One region of the Paenibacillus sp. UNC496MF genome, then DNA from elsewhere that is predicted to be linked to it. Evidence: riboswitches for the same ligand, from Rfam matches in the RefSeq annotation. Region 1 holds a riboswitch; each other region holds the start of a gene.

Region 1 (5,117 bases):
GTCGCCACTGGAATGCCTAATGGCGGTGTGCGGCCGGTACGTCGTCTTCTGCCTGAGCAGCGGCAGCCTGCATACGGTTCTGTTCATGTCCGGTTCCGTGCGGGTCGACGATCCCGCGCCGGCGCTCGAAATCAACGTCATCCGCAACCGCTTGTTCGCGACGATGCGCGATTCGCTGAATCGGGTCGTCCCTCCCGCCGAGGCGGAAGGCGGCGAGAGCGGCGAGGCCGCGACGAACCGGGCCCGGGTGCTGTTCTACTATATCCAGGGCTTCGTCAGCACGTATGCCGGCCATACGGAGCCGACGGCCATCCTGCTCGACCGCATCCTGCCGATCTTCGGCGAAGGCATCGTCGTCCTGACGAAGGGCATGGCGCAACATTAATTGTTTTTAATGTCGCAGGGTTTGGCGAATCCGAAGCGAATTAAGCCTAAGAGACTCGTTTCGGGGGATGGATCGGACCATGAGGCGCAAAGCCGTTTACTGCAATCGCGTGCTTGCTTCGAAGTTAAAACGAACGCTTACGCTCCGGACGATCGGGCGCAAGGAACCGGTGGCGAACGATCTTCATCCCGATTCCATGAGCTACCGCCGGCTCATCAAATATTTGCCGGAGCCGATCTTCGTGCATGACGGCGATACGGTCATCTTCACCAACCAAGCCGGACTGCGCCTGCTCGGCGTGACGGAAGCGGAGCTGCTGGCGAGGCCGTTCGTGAGCCATTACCTCCATCCGGACGTCCGCGAGAAGGCGAGGCACCGCCTGAAGGCGATTCTGGGCACGGACGAGCCCAACGAGTTCGAGGAGTCGAAGCTGGTGAGCGCCGCGGGCGAGATCATCGACGTCGAAGTCTCGAGCACCCGCATCCGCGACTATCCCGGCAAAGGGACGGTCGTGCAGAGCGTCTTCCGCGATATCCGCGACCGGAAGCGGGAAGAGGAGGCGCTCATCCAATCCGAGAAGCTGTCGGTCGTCGGCCAGATGGCGGCCGGCATCGCGCACGAGATTCGCAACCCGCTTACGTCTCTGATCGGATTTTCCAAATTTCTCAAAACGAGGATCAACAGCTACCACGATTATTTCGACATCATGCTCGTGGAGCTGGACCGGATCAATGCCATCGTGCAGGAATTCATGGCGCTCGCCAAGCCGCAGGCGAACCAGTTCCGCCGGCACGACCTGATCAAGACGATCCAGAGCGTGCTGACGCTGCTCGAGACGCAGGCGATCATGAACAACGTGCAGCTGTCCGCCAACTACGACGCCGAAGCGGCGGAGCTCCTCTGCGAGGAGAATCAGCTCAAGCAGGTGTTCGTCAACGTGCTCAAGAACGCGATCGAGGCGATGCCGCAGGGCGGAACCGTCGCCATCCGGCTGAAGTCGGCCGGGAGCGGGGACATCGCGGTGTCGATCGAGGACCAGGGCGTCGGCATTCCGGAAGAGCAGCTGCCCCTGCTCGGCGGCCCGTTTTTCACGACGAAGGACGGCGGAACGGGGCTCGGCCTCATGATCTGTTACCGCATCATCGAAGGCCACCGCGGCAAGATCGACATCGCCAGCGCCCACGGCAAAGGCACGACGGTGACGATTTCCTTGCCCAAAAACGAGTGAAACGATGCGCCGGCCCGGCCTGCTGGACGGATTTACCGGTAGGTTGGCCGAAGCAGCTGTGTTATCCTATTACGCGAGCCGAAACGATAACTCGTACGGGGGATCTTTTGGGAGCAAGTCACGTTGCTCCGTTCCCGTCATCTGATGCGTATCACATGACGGGTTCACCGCGCTTTTGGCGCTGGGGTGAATCGCGCGTTCCGCGCGTAGGGTCGAACTCCTCGACCCGAATCCGACAACTAACCTCGTAGGCCGCATGCGAAGATGGCGTCTTCGTTCCGCACCCGCTCGGCGGATCTGTCCTCTTCGTAATGACGTTCTTATGCCTGCTTTCCGGGCATGCGACCGTAAATCCTAAGGAGGCAACCGACAACATGAATCGTCATCATTGGAAGAAGGGCATCGTGGCCGCCGCGCTCGGCCTCGTCATTTTCGCCCAAAGCGCAGCCGCGCACGCGGAAGGCACGTACAAAGCACAGAACGACGACACGTTCTGGAAGCTGTCCCAAAAGTTCGGCGTCAGCGTCGATCTGCTGCAGCAGGCGAACCCGTTCGTGGAAGCCGGCAACATCTACGACGGCTTGATGCTGGTCATCCCGGCGGCCGAGAAAGTCAAGACCGCGGGTCCTGCGCGCGTCCTGAAGCAGGAAGCCAAGGTTGCCGTTGCGAAGAAAGCCCCGGCGGCCGTGGCGAAGAAATCCGCGCCGAAGGCGGCTAAGAAAGCGCCGGCGAAGAAAGCGGCAGCGACTGCTTCGAAAACCATGAAGACGGGCGTCAAGAAAACGACGGTCAAGCCATCGGCCGCCAGGAAGCCGCAGCGCGACCGCGTGTCGGTGAACGGCAAGTCGTACGTCTACTCGGACGTCATGACGGTCAAAGCAAGCGCCTATACGGCAGCGGCCTCCGAGAACGGCTGGGGCCCCGTCGACTACTTCGGCAACCCGCTGAAGCTCGGAACGATCGCGGTCGATCCCGACGTCATTCCGATGGGAACCAAAGTGTACATTACCGGCTACGACCACGGCGGTTTGCCGTCCGGCGGCATGCTCGCGGTCGCGTCCGACCAGGGCAGCGCCATCTCCGGCAACCGAATCGATATTTTCGTTCCGCAATCGCAGAAGCAAGCCAGCGAGTTCGGCTTCCAGAACGTCAAGGTCTTCATTCTCAATAAATAAGCGCACGATGACAAACGGCAGCCCGCGGGGGGCTGCCGTTTTCTATGCTGCGTTTATTCGTGCGCGGTAGCTTCATCACGGGCAGTGCGACAATCGTCTCCGGGCGCGGCGGCTCGGCGAAAGCAAGCCGTTCGGCCCGCTCAGGGCAGCCGGCGGGCCGCCGGACGGCCGAGCAGCTCCGGCAGCGTGACGATCGCGTAGCCTTTGCTCCGCAGCAGCTTGATCAGGCGCGGCAGCGCCGCGACCGTGCCGGACAGATCCTGCCCCGTGCCGCCGCCGGCATGCTGCAGGACGATCGAGCCGGGCTGCAGCGTCCGCTTGATGTTGATGAGAATGGCGCTGCTGTCGATGCTTCGCCAGTCTTCGGAGTCGACGTCCCAGTTGACGACGGTGAAGCCTTTGCCGCTCAGCCATTCCACCTGCGCCGGCGTGATCTCGCCGTACGGCGGACGAACGAATCTCGGGCTGTAGCCGACGAGCGGCCGCAGAATCCAGTCGGTCCGCAGAACCTGCTGCTGCATGGCGTACTGCGAGATCCGCGAGAAGACGGGATGGTTCAAGGAATGATTGCCGATGATGTGGCCTTCCCGCTGCATCCGCCGCACGATCGCGGGATGGGCGGCCGCGCGCTGGCCGACGACGAAGAACGTCGCGCGGACCTTGTAGCGCGCCAGCGTTTCGAGCACCTGCGGCGTGTAACGGGGATCCGGCACGTCGTCGAACGTCAGCGCGACCCGGCGAAAGCGCCGGGAGCCGCCGATGACGAAGGCGCCGGGATAGCGCTGCTGCAGCGCCACCCACGAAATCGCGGGCTTTTTCTTCTTCGGGCGCCGGACGCCGGAGAAGGCGCCGGTCTCTTCGGACGGATGCTGCGCTTGAGGTCGGTATTCGCTTCCCGCCGCGGCGGACCGCTTGCTGCTTGCCGGCTCGGCCCCCGCGGACGCGGCCAGCAGCATGCATGCCGCCAGCAGCAGCGCTTTTCGCGCTTCCCACCATCTTCGCATGGCCGTCCCTCCTTCATGAAGTCATTTTGCCCGCCTGCGTAATCGCGCATTCACGAAAATCGGAATCGGCACTTTACAGCGTTGCATTGAAGACGTAACATGAGAAGGAACCGATCACGCGAAAAAGGGGATAGCGTTCCAATGCCAACGATCGATATGCCGCTCAAGGAATTGCAAACGTATTCAGGACTCAATCCGAGGCCTGCCGATTTCGACGATTACTGGGAACGGGCGCTGGCGGAGATGCGCGCCGTCGACGCCGCGGTCGAGCTCGTGCCGAGCGAATTCCAGACGCCGTCGGCCGAATGCTTCGATTTATATTTCACGGGCGTCCGCGGCGCGCGGATCCATGCCAAGTACGCGCGTCCGCGCGATGCGGAACGGCCGCATCCGGCGGTCGTCCAATTTCACGGCTACAGCGGCAACGCCGGCGACTGGACGGACAAGCTGGGCATCGTATCGCTCGGCTTCTCCGTCTTCGCGCTGGACGTCCGCGGACAGGGCGGTTATTCCCAGGACGGCGGAGGCGTAACGGGCACGACGCTGAACGGCCATATCATCCGCGGGCTGGACGATCATCCGGACGAGCTGCTGTTCCGGCACGTCTTCCTGGATTGCGCGCAGCTGGCCGGCATCGCGATCGGCAGCCCCGAAGTGGATCCGGAGCGCGTCTATGCCATGGGCGGCTCGCAAGGCGGCGCTTTGACGATCGCCTGCGCGGCGCTGGAGCCGCGCGTCAAGAAGCTGGCGCCGGTGTTCCCGTTCCTGAGCGACTACCGCCGGGTGTGGCAAATGGACCTGGCCAAGGACGCGTACGCGGAGCTGCGCACGTACTTCCGCCATTTCGATCCGCAGCATAAGCGGGAGGACGAGATCTTCACGAAGCTCGGCTACATCGACATTCAGCATTTGGCGAACCGCATCCGGGGCGAGGTGATGATGGGCGTCGGCCTCATGGATACGATCTGCCCGCCGTCGACGCAATTCGCCGCGTACAACAAGATCACCGCGCCGAAGCGGCTGGAAATCTACCCGGACTTCGGCCACGAAGGCTTGCCGGGCTTCAACGACAAGACGATTCGATTCTTCCTGGGCGATTATTAAGAGGAGGCTGACGCGGCATGCTTATCGGCAATAACGAAAGATTGGTCATGATCGGCGATTCCATCACCGACTGCGGCCGGGCGAGACCGGTCGGGGAAGGCTTGTTCGACGCGATCGGCAAAGGCTACGTAGGCCTCGTCGACGCCCTGATTTCGGCGGCCTACCCCGAGCGCGGCATCCGCGTGACGAACATGGGGATCGGCGGCAACAACGTGCGCGAT
Region 2 (5,117 bases), on a different contig from region 1:
CGCCGGCCAACAGCCGCGCCTGCCGGATCGCGACCGGCAAGTCGCCATCGCCGTCCTTTACCACGGATAAGTCGTTCAGCGGCGCGTCGGCCAGCAGCCGGTAGTCGGTGCCTCTCAGCACGGCTGTGTGTTCTTCGATTATCGCAACACGAAAAAGGACGTCCCCGCCATAGGATTTGCGGACGACCAGGTCCCCTTGCATCATGGGCATATCACCTCTTCGTCTATCCTATGGGGAGACGCCCCCGAAGGTGCGCTTCTTCGTCATCTTTTGCGAGGGGCCTTGGCCCGCCTAACGGCCTAATTACGCCCGGTGAGACTTAAGCGGCAGGCAGGCTTAAGCGGCATTCTTAAGCGGGCAGGCCCGCCTGCCGCAGCGCCTCGCTCAGCGCCGCGAATTCGGCCAGCGACAACGTCTCGCCGCGCCGGCTCGGGTCGATCCCGCAGCTCTCCAGCAGCGGCGCGATCCGTTCGCGGTTCGCCTTTCCGACGAACGCGGTCAGGTTGTTCGCGATCGTCTTGCGGCGCTGCGCGAAGCAGGCCTGCACGGTCCGGAAGAAGAACGCCTCGTCTTCGACCTCGACCGCCGGCTTGTCCCGCAGCGACAGCTTGATGACCGCGGAGTCGACGTTCGGCTGCGGAATGAACACGGTGTGCGGGACGATGCAGACGAGCTCCGGCACGCAATAATACTGGACGGCCACGCTGAGGCTGCCATACTCCTTGCCGCCCGGCTTGGCGGCCATTCGCTCCGCGACTTCCTTCTGGATCATGACGACGATATGCTCGAGCGGCAGCTTCTCTTCGAGCAGCTTCATCAGAATCGGCGTGGTGACGTAATACGGCAAATTCGCGACGACGCTGACGCCGGAGAGGCCCGCGAACTGCCGCTCCATCAGCGCGCGCAGGTCGAGCTTCAGCACGTCCCCGTGCTCGACGTGGACGTTCGGCGTCTCCGCCAGCACGTCGCGCAAAATCGGGATGAGCCGGTTGTCGATCTCGACGGCCGTCACGCGGCCCGCTTCGTGCGCCAGCTGCTGCGTCAGCGCGCCGATGCCCGGGCCGATCTCGAGCGCGCCCTTCGTCTCGTCCAGCTCCGCCGCGCCGACGATCTTGCGCAAAATATTTTGATCGATCAGGAAGTTCTGACCGAGGCTCTTCTTGAACGTAAAGCCGTATTTGGCGATGATGTCCTTCGTCCGTCTGGGCGAACCGACGTCCTGGACCGTTCTCGTGCCTTCTGTCATGACGATTCTCCTTCGCTCTCCATCGCCTGCAGCGCGCGCAGGAATTCGTCGCGCGTGATCCGGAACGTGGAGCATCGTTTATAGAACTGCTTGCCGTTGGCATAGCCGATGCCGAGCAGATTGCCCATCTTCAGCCGCCGCTCGGACGCTTGCGGGTGAACGAGCAGCCCCGCCTGCATGAGATCCTCCATCGTCACTTCCGCCAGCCCGCCTTCGCCGTCGGCCGCTTCCGTTCGCAGATTGGCCAGCGCGTGGCGGATTGCCTCGGGCGACGCGTTCTCGACGCCGATGTCGCCTTTGTACAGCGCCTGCTCCTGCGGCAGGAACGCATGCTTGCAGCCCGGCACGCGCCGCGCGACGATTTTGCGGATCCGCTCGCCCGCGTGGTCGGGATCCGTGAAGATGATCACGCCGCGGCGCTGCTGCGCGAGCTCGATGCGGCGGAGCACCGCCTCGCCGATGGCGGAACCGCCGGTCTCGATCGTCTCGGCCTCGACGGCCCGCTTGACGGCGACCGAGTCGTCCTTGCCTTCGACGACGATGATTTCCTTAATCATGGAAGCTCCATTCCTTCCCGTTAGACAAACAATAAAAAGAAGAGGCGTCGCCTCTTCTTATCATGGCATATTTAATCATGAATTACGATATGAATCAAGTAGATGGCTTTCCGATAAACGAACGGGGATGACCGGGTTTCTTACAGAGACTCCGGCTTTTTCGGTCCCAGCACGTAGACCGTGTAGCCCCGTTTCAGGCCGAACCGGTCGGCGTACGACTCGCTGTCGAAATACACGTCGATCTTATTGCCTTTGACGGCGCTGCCCGTGTCTTCCGCGCGGCGGAAGCCGATGCCCTCGATGTAGACCCACCAGCCGATCGGAATGACCTTCGGATCGACCGCGATCGTGCGGCCTTCCTGGACGCGCGTACCCGAAGCGGTGATGCCGTATTCCGGATGGCCTTTGCCTTTGCCCGTCGAAGCCACGCCCGCCGAATACGCCGTCAGCGTGAAGTTCCGCATGACCTTCTTGGCGTTGAACGTGACGCCCCGCTTCGTGTAGCTCGATGCCCCGGCGCTGGCCGACAGCATCGTCACCTTCGGTTCGGGCTTCATCGTTCCGATGGAGACGACTTTATCGACCGCCGGCTGCGGCGTCATTTTCTCGACGAGCGTCTGCGACACCGCCACGCCGTCCGCGAATACCGTCTCGTAGCGTTTGACCACTTTACCCTGCTGGCCTTGCCGGACAAGCTTCTGCTTCCCGACCGCGAGCTTCGGATCGTTCTTCTTCACGACCGTGAACGGAACGTCGTACGAAGTCTCGGAATATTTCTTGTCGATCCGGGTGACCGTGATGGTCATGTTCGGTTGGAGCGCAGCCCCGGACGAAGGATACACCTTGTCTAGGCCGCGAACCTCTATATCAGCCTGATCGATCGCCGCTTGTACCGTTTTCTCTGTCGTGTACAACGTTCTTGCTTTGCCGTCTGCCTTCACCGTAAGCGGGATGGCCCGATCGATCACGATCCGGTCGCCGTCGCTTATGCCGCCGTCCAGCGGCATCGACACTTTATCGTGCGGGCCGATGGTGATGGCTTGTTCATCCAGTAGGCGTTGAAGGACCCATTGCTTCGTGGAGACAATGGTTTCTCGTCCGTTCAATACTACGGAGACATGCTTGTCAGCCGTTCCGTACAACAACACCAGAAACATGAAAGTCATAGCGATTGAGATCATGGCGCTCAGTACAATTAAACGCACATTCTCATGCTTCCATCGCAATGCGAAAGACATGCTGGATGATCGTTTCCCATGGGTGTCCTTTAACTGGAGTGCTCCCACTTCTTCGGTCCTCCTTACATAGCCCCGCCGCCTTTGTAAACATGATACTTAGACGCGACTATAGAGTATTGGCGTGCGAACGCACGCTTTTTTCGTACTCCGCCTCGGCCCCACCTCCACCATACACCCTATGTCGTCAGTTTACGCAATATTCAAACAAAAAAGAGAAGCCCGACGACAGAGGATCTGTTTCGTGGCTTCCCATTCGGATAAATGGCAGCGTGATGTTGCATGCACGAGGTTGATCTCTCTTATGTACGCTTGCGAGGTTAGCTGTCGGATTCGGGCGCGAGAGTCGCCCTATTCGCTTCGCGACGCCCGGTCATGCGCGTCCATCGGCGAAATTCACCCCTAGAGAATTCCGTTGCTTCCGCTGTTCGATTGCTACAAACAGTTTCAGGCAAGTGGTTCCCCCGCTCTCCGGTAGCCGGAGATTAAGCGATGATTTGGAAAAGGAATACAGCTTTTGTTGCTCTGAGATGAATCATACCGTCTACCGCCGCTCATTGTAAAGAACTGATTAATGACGATTTTCACGAATTTCAAGGAAAATTCCGAGCTATTCCAGCGATTCGCGGATGAAAAATCATTTTTTTCACCGGATTTCCCCCGAAATCTAACGCATCGTCACGTTTTCATCAGATTCCAAAACATCTCTTTGCGTTTTCGGTCGTGATTTTGGCGATTTCTTCCACAGATTTCCCTGAAATTTCCGCCATTGCATTTGCTACAAGACGGACGAAGGACGATTCATTCCGCTTCCCGCGATGGGGGTGCGGCGCCAAATACGGCGCGTCCGTTTCGATTAGCAACCGGTCGAGCGGCACCCTGGCCATGACCTCTTTCGGAACCCGCGCGTTCTGGAATGTAAGCGGTCCCCCGAAGGAGATATAGAAGTTCATGTCGAGGCACTGCTTCGCGGTTTCCCAGCTGCCGGAGTAGCAGTGCATGATCCCCCCGACCTCGCTTGCGCCTTCCTCGCGAAGAATCCGCACGACGTCTTCGTGCGCGTCGCGGTTGTGGATGACGATCGGCTTGCGCTTCTCCTTGGCGAGCGCGATCTGCTGGCGGAAGACGCGCTGCTGCACGTCTTTCGGCGACGTATCCCAATGGTAGTCGAGGCCGATCTCGCCGAGCGCCACGACCTTCGGATGCTCGAGCAGCGAGGCGATCCATTCGAGATCCGCCGGCGTCATGTCGATGCTGTCCACGGGGTGCCAACCGACGACCGCGTAGATGAACGGATAGCGCTCGGCCAGCGCCATGGTGGTCGGAATCGTCTCCCGGTTAAAGCCGATATTGACGAGCGTATGTACGCCGGCTTCAAGAGCCCGTTCGATGACCGCCTCGCGGTCTTCGTCGAATTTCGGCGAGTCCAAATGCGTATGCGTGTCGATTAACATCACGTCTTGCGCAACCCCTTTCTACATTAAACCAAATAATTCGCGTATGTTCGCGGACAAGCGGTGCGCTGATTCAAGCAGCGGCTCTTCCGGGTAATATAAATGGTACTTCCCTTGATGAATCCCCGTGATCGAACGGACGATATCGGATCGGCCGGAAATTTCCGAAAGCCGGTCGTCGCCCGACAGGAGCAAAATCGGCGGTTTTTCTTCATTGTCCGCCGGACCGGGCGAGCCGGGACGATACACATGGTAGGGCATGTCGTACGGAAAGTCAATTTCCAAGTGATAGTCGGGATTCAGCCCGATCGCGCGGAATTGCGCCCGAATGTCGTTCCACAGCTGCTCGTCGGGTCCGTCCATCGTCACGTACTTATATAATCTTCGATTCAAGAACCGACGGCATAGATCGGCGAGAATCGGATCCGTTTCGTGCGACCAGGCGGAGAACGCCGCCTGCACGAGCGCCTCGTCCAGCGCGAGGTAAGCTTCGATGCCGATGTTGCCGGAGATGAGCTTTTCGAGCGGCTCCATCATCCAACCGAACGTATACCCGCCCCCGTATAATTCCTTGGCTCTGCGAAATATTTGGCGGAGTATGATTTCCGAGCTTCGCGTAACCGG
Region 3 (5,117 bases), on a different contig from region 1:
CGAGAAGCTGCATCAGGTCGAGCTGGCCGAACAGCTCCTGCCGGTCGTGCGCGGCGCCCTGCGCTCGGCGGTCGCCAGCGAACGGCTGCCGCTGCTGCTGGCGGACGTGCTGCGGAGCGTGGACGCGGATCGGATCGTGCCGCTGCTGTCCGGCGAGATCGAAGCCGCGGTGCGGCGGATCGACCTGGAGGCGGCGCTGCGCGGCTTCATCCGCAAGGCCGAGGAGGACGGGACGGACGAGCGGATGCTCGATCTGCTGCTGGAGCGCGCCGAGACCTGGGTCGCCACGGAGGGCATGCAGCGCGAGCTGGGCAGCGCGGTGATGACGCTGATCAAGGGGCTCAACCTCGGCGGCTTGATGTCGTTCGCCGTGAACGCGTTCATCGGCTACCTCGAGGAAGACAAGCTCGGGGCGATGCTCCAGCAGTTCGCGCTCTCCAAGCTCGCCGAGCTGAAGCTTCCGGGGACGGAGCGCCGCCGGATCGTCATGAGCAAGCTGCGCGAAGCGCTGGATACGCTCGTGACGCGGCTTGCGGAGTCCGGCCGGCTGGACCTGATGCGCGAAGAGCTGCTGCAGGCGTTCGACGTCGAGAGCGAACTGCGCAAACTGTTCGAGCGCCTGCGGGAGAAAGGACTCGAATTCTTGCGCGCGCCGGATTTCGGCGAGAAGGCGTGGCCGGCCGTCGAGGGGATTATCGACCGGATCGAAGCGAACGAAGGGCTGGTGCGGGACGCCGAGCATTGGCTGAAGAAGCAAGCCGCGGCGTTGATCGAACGCAACCACGCCCGGATCGGTTCGTTCGTGAAGGAGAATCTGGACCGGCTCGACAACGACCAGCTCGTCGAGCTGATCGAGGACAAGGTCGGACAAGACCTGCAATGGATCCGCGTCAACGGCGCGCTCTGCGGCTTCCTGATCGGCCTCGCGCTGCGGGGCATCGAGATGGCGACCGGGAACGTCTGATTCCCGGGCCGCCCCCGCGGCGGGCCGGGGGCCGGACCGGGCGAGCGTTCCGAAGCCCGGCCGCAGGCAGCTCCTGGCAATCGCGGTAATTACGGAAACAGGCCATAAAGTGAGGTAGCGCGAGATTTCTGAAGCTCGTTGCCTTTGTAAGCGTTATATTTGCTCTCGTTGCACGCACAGCGGGATGGAGTGCGCACGGGATTCCTTTACAAACGGCAGGCTCTGGCGTAACATGAGTCATGCTTAACAACGTAATCGACAACGCTGAATTTCCGAACAGGAAAACGGGGGAACCAACGGCATGTCAAGTCCTTCCGAAGCCGCGCGCTTCAAGGCTTGCCATCAGGGGTGAATCGCGGGCGGAGGCGCATGGCCTCGCGTCCCGGGTAGGGCGGCTCTCATGTCCGAATCCGACAGCTAACCTCGTAAGCGACCGAGAGAGGCGACGAATGTGCGTGCGAACAGCCACTTTGGATATAGTGTGCCTAGAAGCCGCGAGAAGCGTTCTCTGAATTGGAGGCCGTCTTTCGCTGGCTTCTTTTTTGATGTCCGTTTTCGTGTCGAGCATAAGATTCCAGGCAACATGCAAATTTATAGGTATAGGCATGAAAGGGGTACAACGTTATGGCCGGCTACCGGCGACAAACTCCGGAGGAACTGCTGTTATCCATCTCCAAAATCCACCGCGGGCGTCTGAAAATTTACGTGGGCGCCGTCAGCGGCTCGGGCAAAACCTACCATATGCTGCGCGAAGGCCAGGCGCTCAAGCAGCAGGGCATCGACGTGGCCGTCTGCGCCGTGTCGACGATGCGTCGCCCGGAAACCGTGGAGCAGCTGGCGGATTTGGAGCGCATTCCGAGCATCCGCTGGATGAAGGGCGACGTCGAGAAGAAGGACCTGAACCTGGATGCGATCGTCGAGCGCAACCCGGAGGTGCTTCTCGTCGATTCGCTGGCGCACGAGAACCGGCCCGGCGCCAAGTTCCCGACGCGCCGCGAGGATATCCGGTTCCTGCTGAGCCGCGGCATCAGCGTCATCACGACCGTCAACGTCTACGAGCTGGAGGGCGTGAAGGAGCAGGCGCAGAAGCTGACCGGCATCGCGCCGGAATGCACGGTGCCCGCGGATCTGCTGGAGATCGCCGACGAGGTGCGGCTGATCGACGTATCGCCCGAGACGATCCTGAACCGGCTGAGCGAGGGCCGGCTGAACAACGTCAAGGACCCCGAGCTGCTGAAGCGCGGCAACGTCGGCAAGCTGCGCGAGCTGGCGCTTCGCCTCATGGCGGAGGGCGTGAACGAGTCGTTGGAGAAATACCGCGAGGAGCAAGGGTTCATCGGACCGTCCGGGGCGTCCGAGCGGATATTGGTCGCGGCGCAGTACCACGTCAACGGGTCGATCTACATCCGCCGCGGGCAGCAGATCGCGAAGCGGCTCGGCGGAGACCTGCAGGTCGTCGTCTTCACGGACGCCTCGCAGGAGCCGACGAAGGAACGGGAAGCGTTCAAGAAATCGATTTTGAAACTCGTCGAGAAGGTCGGCGCGGGCTTCCGGGAAATCGCGATTACGAGCCGGAAGCAAGTGCCGCGCGCGCTGATCCGCTACGCCATGCTCATCAACGCGACGCGGATCGTCATGGGCCATTCGAAGCAGACCCGCACGGAGGAGCTCCGGCAGGGCTCCATCGCCCGCAGTCTGCTGAAGCACGTCCGCAACATCGACGTCTTCTTCATGGCCGACCGCGCGGAGCACGAGGGCGAACGGGTGCTGCCGACGAAGCGGGCCGTGCCGAAGCCGCCGTCCGAGCCGTACCGGCGCTTGAGCGAGCAGGAGGTCGAGAAGAAGATCGAGCGCATCCGCCGCGGCCGGTTCAAGGTGTACATCGGCGCCGCGCCGGGAGCGGGCAAGACGTACATGATGCTGCGCGAGGGCAACGACCTGCTCCGCAAGGACATCGACGTCGTCATCGGCTTCGCGGAGACGCACGGCAGGCCGGACACGGAAGCCCAGATCGGCAAGCTCGCCGCGATGCCGCGCCTGAAGGTCGAAGCGAACGGCTCGCAGGACGAGGAGATGGACGTGGCCGCGATTCTCGCGCGCAATCCCGAGGTCGTGCTGATCGACAATCTGGCTCATCTGAACGCGCCGGGCAGCCGCAACATGCACCGTTACGATGACATCCGCGAGCTGCTGGACGCGGGCATCTCCGTCATCGCGACGCTGAACGTGCAGCACCTGGAGAGCCTGAAGGATTCGATCGAGAAGATTTGCGGCACGACCGTGACGGAGACGGTGCCCGACCAGGTGCTCCGTCTGGCGGACGAGATGGAGCTGATCGACGTCGCGCCGAGCGCGCTGCAGGAGCGGCTGAAGGAAGGCCGGATCTACGGCCCCGACAAAATCGAGGAGAAGCTCGCGGGCGCCTTCAAGACGGGCAACCTGATCGCGCTCCGCGAGCTGGCGCTGCGCGAAATCGCCGACGACGTGGATGAGCGGCTGGAAGCGTGGGAGCGCAACGGCTCGCTGCGCGGCCCGTGGCGTCGCCACGAATCGATCTTCGTCGCCGTGACGACGAGCCCGAACGCGGAGCGCCTCATCCGCCGCGGCTTCCGCATCGCCTACCGCCTGAAGGCGGAATGGCACGTCCATTACGTGCGGACCGAAGGGGACCGCTCCGAGACGTGCACCAAGCGGATCGAGGAAATCAAGGCGCTGGTCGACCGGCTCGGCGGCCGCTTCGAGACGCAGAGCGGCGTGTCCGGGAACCACGTCGCCGACGCGCTGCTCGCGAAGGCGAACGAGCTGAAGAGCACGCAGATCATCCTCGGCCAGTCCCGCCCCGGCTTCTGGCAGCGCATGACGCGCACGCCGGTCATCGATACGATATTGCGGGAAGGCCGCCATATGGACGTGCTCGTGGTGGCGGACTTCAATCCGAACATGGCGCTCGGGGAAGAGGACGAATAGGCTTCCTCCGTCCCATCGGCGGCGCGCATGCGGCCACGGTTCCGCTTGCAGCTATCCGGGGCCGCAGCCGCGCGATAATGGCAAGACGGCATGCATAGATGCGGCGAGCATGCGACGGGGAAGGGTACGCCCGGGCGGCGGGCGTGCCCTTTTTTACGTCCGCGCGGCCCCAAACCTTCCATAAAAGCGTATAATCCGTAGATTCACGGAACCTATGTTAGATTACGTAACAAATTAAAAAATTAATTTGATATTTTCCCTGTGTTCTTGGTAGAATCATCGTAACAGAATCCGAATATTAGAGGGGGAACCACCATGAAGAAACGAGTAACGTTAGGTATTATTACGTTAATAACGGCCGTCTTGCTGTCGGGCTGCGGCGCGAAAAATGAAGCACCCGCCAATAATGCAGCGGACAACGGCACGGCCGGCGGAGGGGACGAGACGACGTACCAATTCGCGAGCGACGCTAGTTACCGCCCTATGGAATACATGGACAAGGACGAGCTCAAGGGCTTCGACATCGATTTCATCGCGGCCGTCATGAAGGAGGCCGGGTTGAAGTATAAGGTTAGCAACGTCGGCTGGGACGCGATGCTCGAGAGCGTCAAGCAAGGCACCGAATATCAAGCGGGCCTGTCCAGCATTTCGATCACGGACGACCGCGCGCAGACCTATGATTTTTCCATGCCGTACTTCGAATCCGTGAACGTGATCATGGTGAAGGAAGACAGCGACATCAAGAGCGCGGGGGACCTCAAGGGCAAGAAGGTCGCCGTGCAGAGCGGGACGACCGCCGACATTCTGATGACGAAGATCATGGGCGAGGGCAACACCGACCTGAAGCGCTTCGACAGCAACGCGGTGGCGCTGCTGGAGATGGATCAGGGCGGGGCCGACGCCGTCGTGGCGGATATCGCGATCGTGCGGGATTACATCAAGGGCAATCCGGATAAGAAGTACAAGGAAGTACAGGATACCACGAACTTCACGCCGGAGTATTACGGCATCGCGTATCCGAAAGGCAGCGAGCTGAAGGCGAAGCTGGATCCGGCGATCAAGGCGATCATCGAGAACGGCACGTACGCGGAGCTCTACAAGAAATGGTTCGACGAGGAGCCGAATACGGCCGCTTTGTTGGAAACGAAATAACGGACGAATAGCGGAGCATGCGTAATCGAACGTT

Evidence for each region. A riboswitch is a leader RNA that binds a small molecule or an ion and turns the genes downstream of it on or off. The one in region 1 is predicted to bind cyclic di-AMP.
Region 2: linked by a shared signal. The riboswitch ahead of BMZ79_RS32110 (ubiquitin-like domain-containing protein) and the one ahead of BMZ79_RS12765 (3D domain-containing protein) in region 1 are both predicted to bind cyclic di-AMP.
Region 3: linked by a shared signal. The riboswitch ahead of BMZ79_RS10390 (histidine kinase) and the one ahead of BMZ79_RS12765 (3D domain-containing protein) in region 1 are both predicted to bind cyclic di-AMP.

The regions. Positions count from the first base shown of each region.
Region 1 is NZ_FORE01000007.1:221,080-226,196, forward strand. Features, by position in the region: gene BMZ79_RS12755 (TetR/AcrR family transcriptional regulator) at 1-385, shown strand, start outside; gene BMZ79_RS12760 (ATP-binding protein) at 465-1,613, shown strand; cyclic di-AMP (ydaO/yuaA leader) riboswitch at 1,680-1,881, shown strand; gene BMZ79_RS12765 (3D domain-containing protein) at 1,988-2,788, shown strand; gene BMZ79_RS12770 (polysaccharide deacetylase family protein) at 2,929-3,792, opposite strand; gene BMZ79_RS12775 (acetylxylan esterase) at 3,934-4,896, shown strand; gene BMZ79_RS12780 (SGNH/GDSL hydrolase family protein) at 4,914-5,117, shown strand, end outside.
Region 2 is NZ_FORE01000023.1:64,122-69,238, forward strand. Features, by position in the region: gene yabG (sporulation peptidase YabG) at 1-205, opposite strand, end outside; gene rsmA (16S rRNA (adenine(1518)-N(6)/adenine(1519)-N(6))-dimethyltransferase RsmA) at 351-1,247, opposite strand; gene rnmV (ribonuclease M5) at 1,244-1,804, opposite strand; gene BMZ79_RS32110 (ubiquitin-like domain-containing protein) at 1,945-2,961, opposite strand; cyclic di-AMP (ydaO/yuaA leader) riboswitch at 3,334-3,541, opposite strand; gene BMZ79_RS32115 (TatD family hydrolase) at 3,729-4,493, opposite strand; gene BMZ79_RS32120 (HD domain-containing protein) at 4,515-5,117, opposite strand, start outside.
Region 3 is NZ_FORE01000006.1:403,242-408,358, reverse strand. Features, by position in the region: gene BMZ79_RS10395 (DUF445 domain-containing protein) at 1-964, shown strand, start outside; cyclic di-AMP (ydaO/yuaA leader) riboswitch at 1,217-1,411, shown strand; gene BMZ79_RS10390 (histidine kinase) at 1,589-3,931, shown strand; gene BMZ79_RS10385 (basic amino acid ABC transporter substrate-binding protein) at 4,247-5,083, shown strand.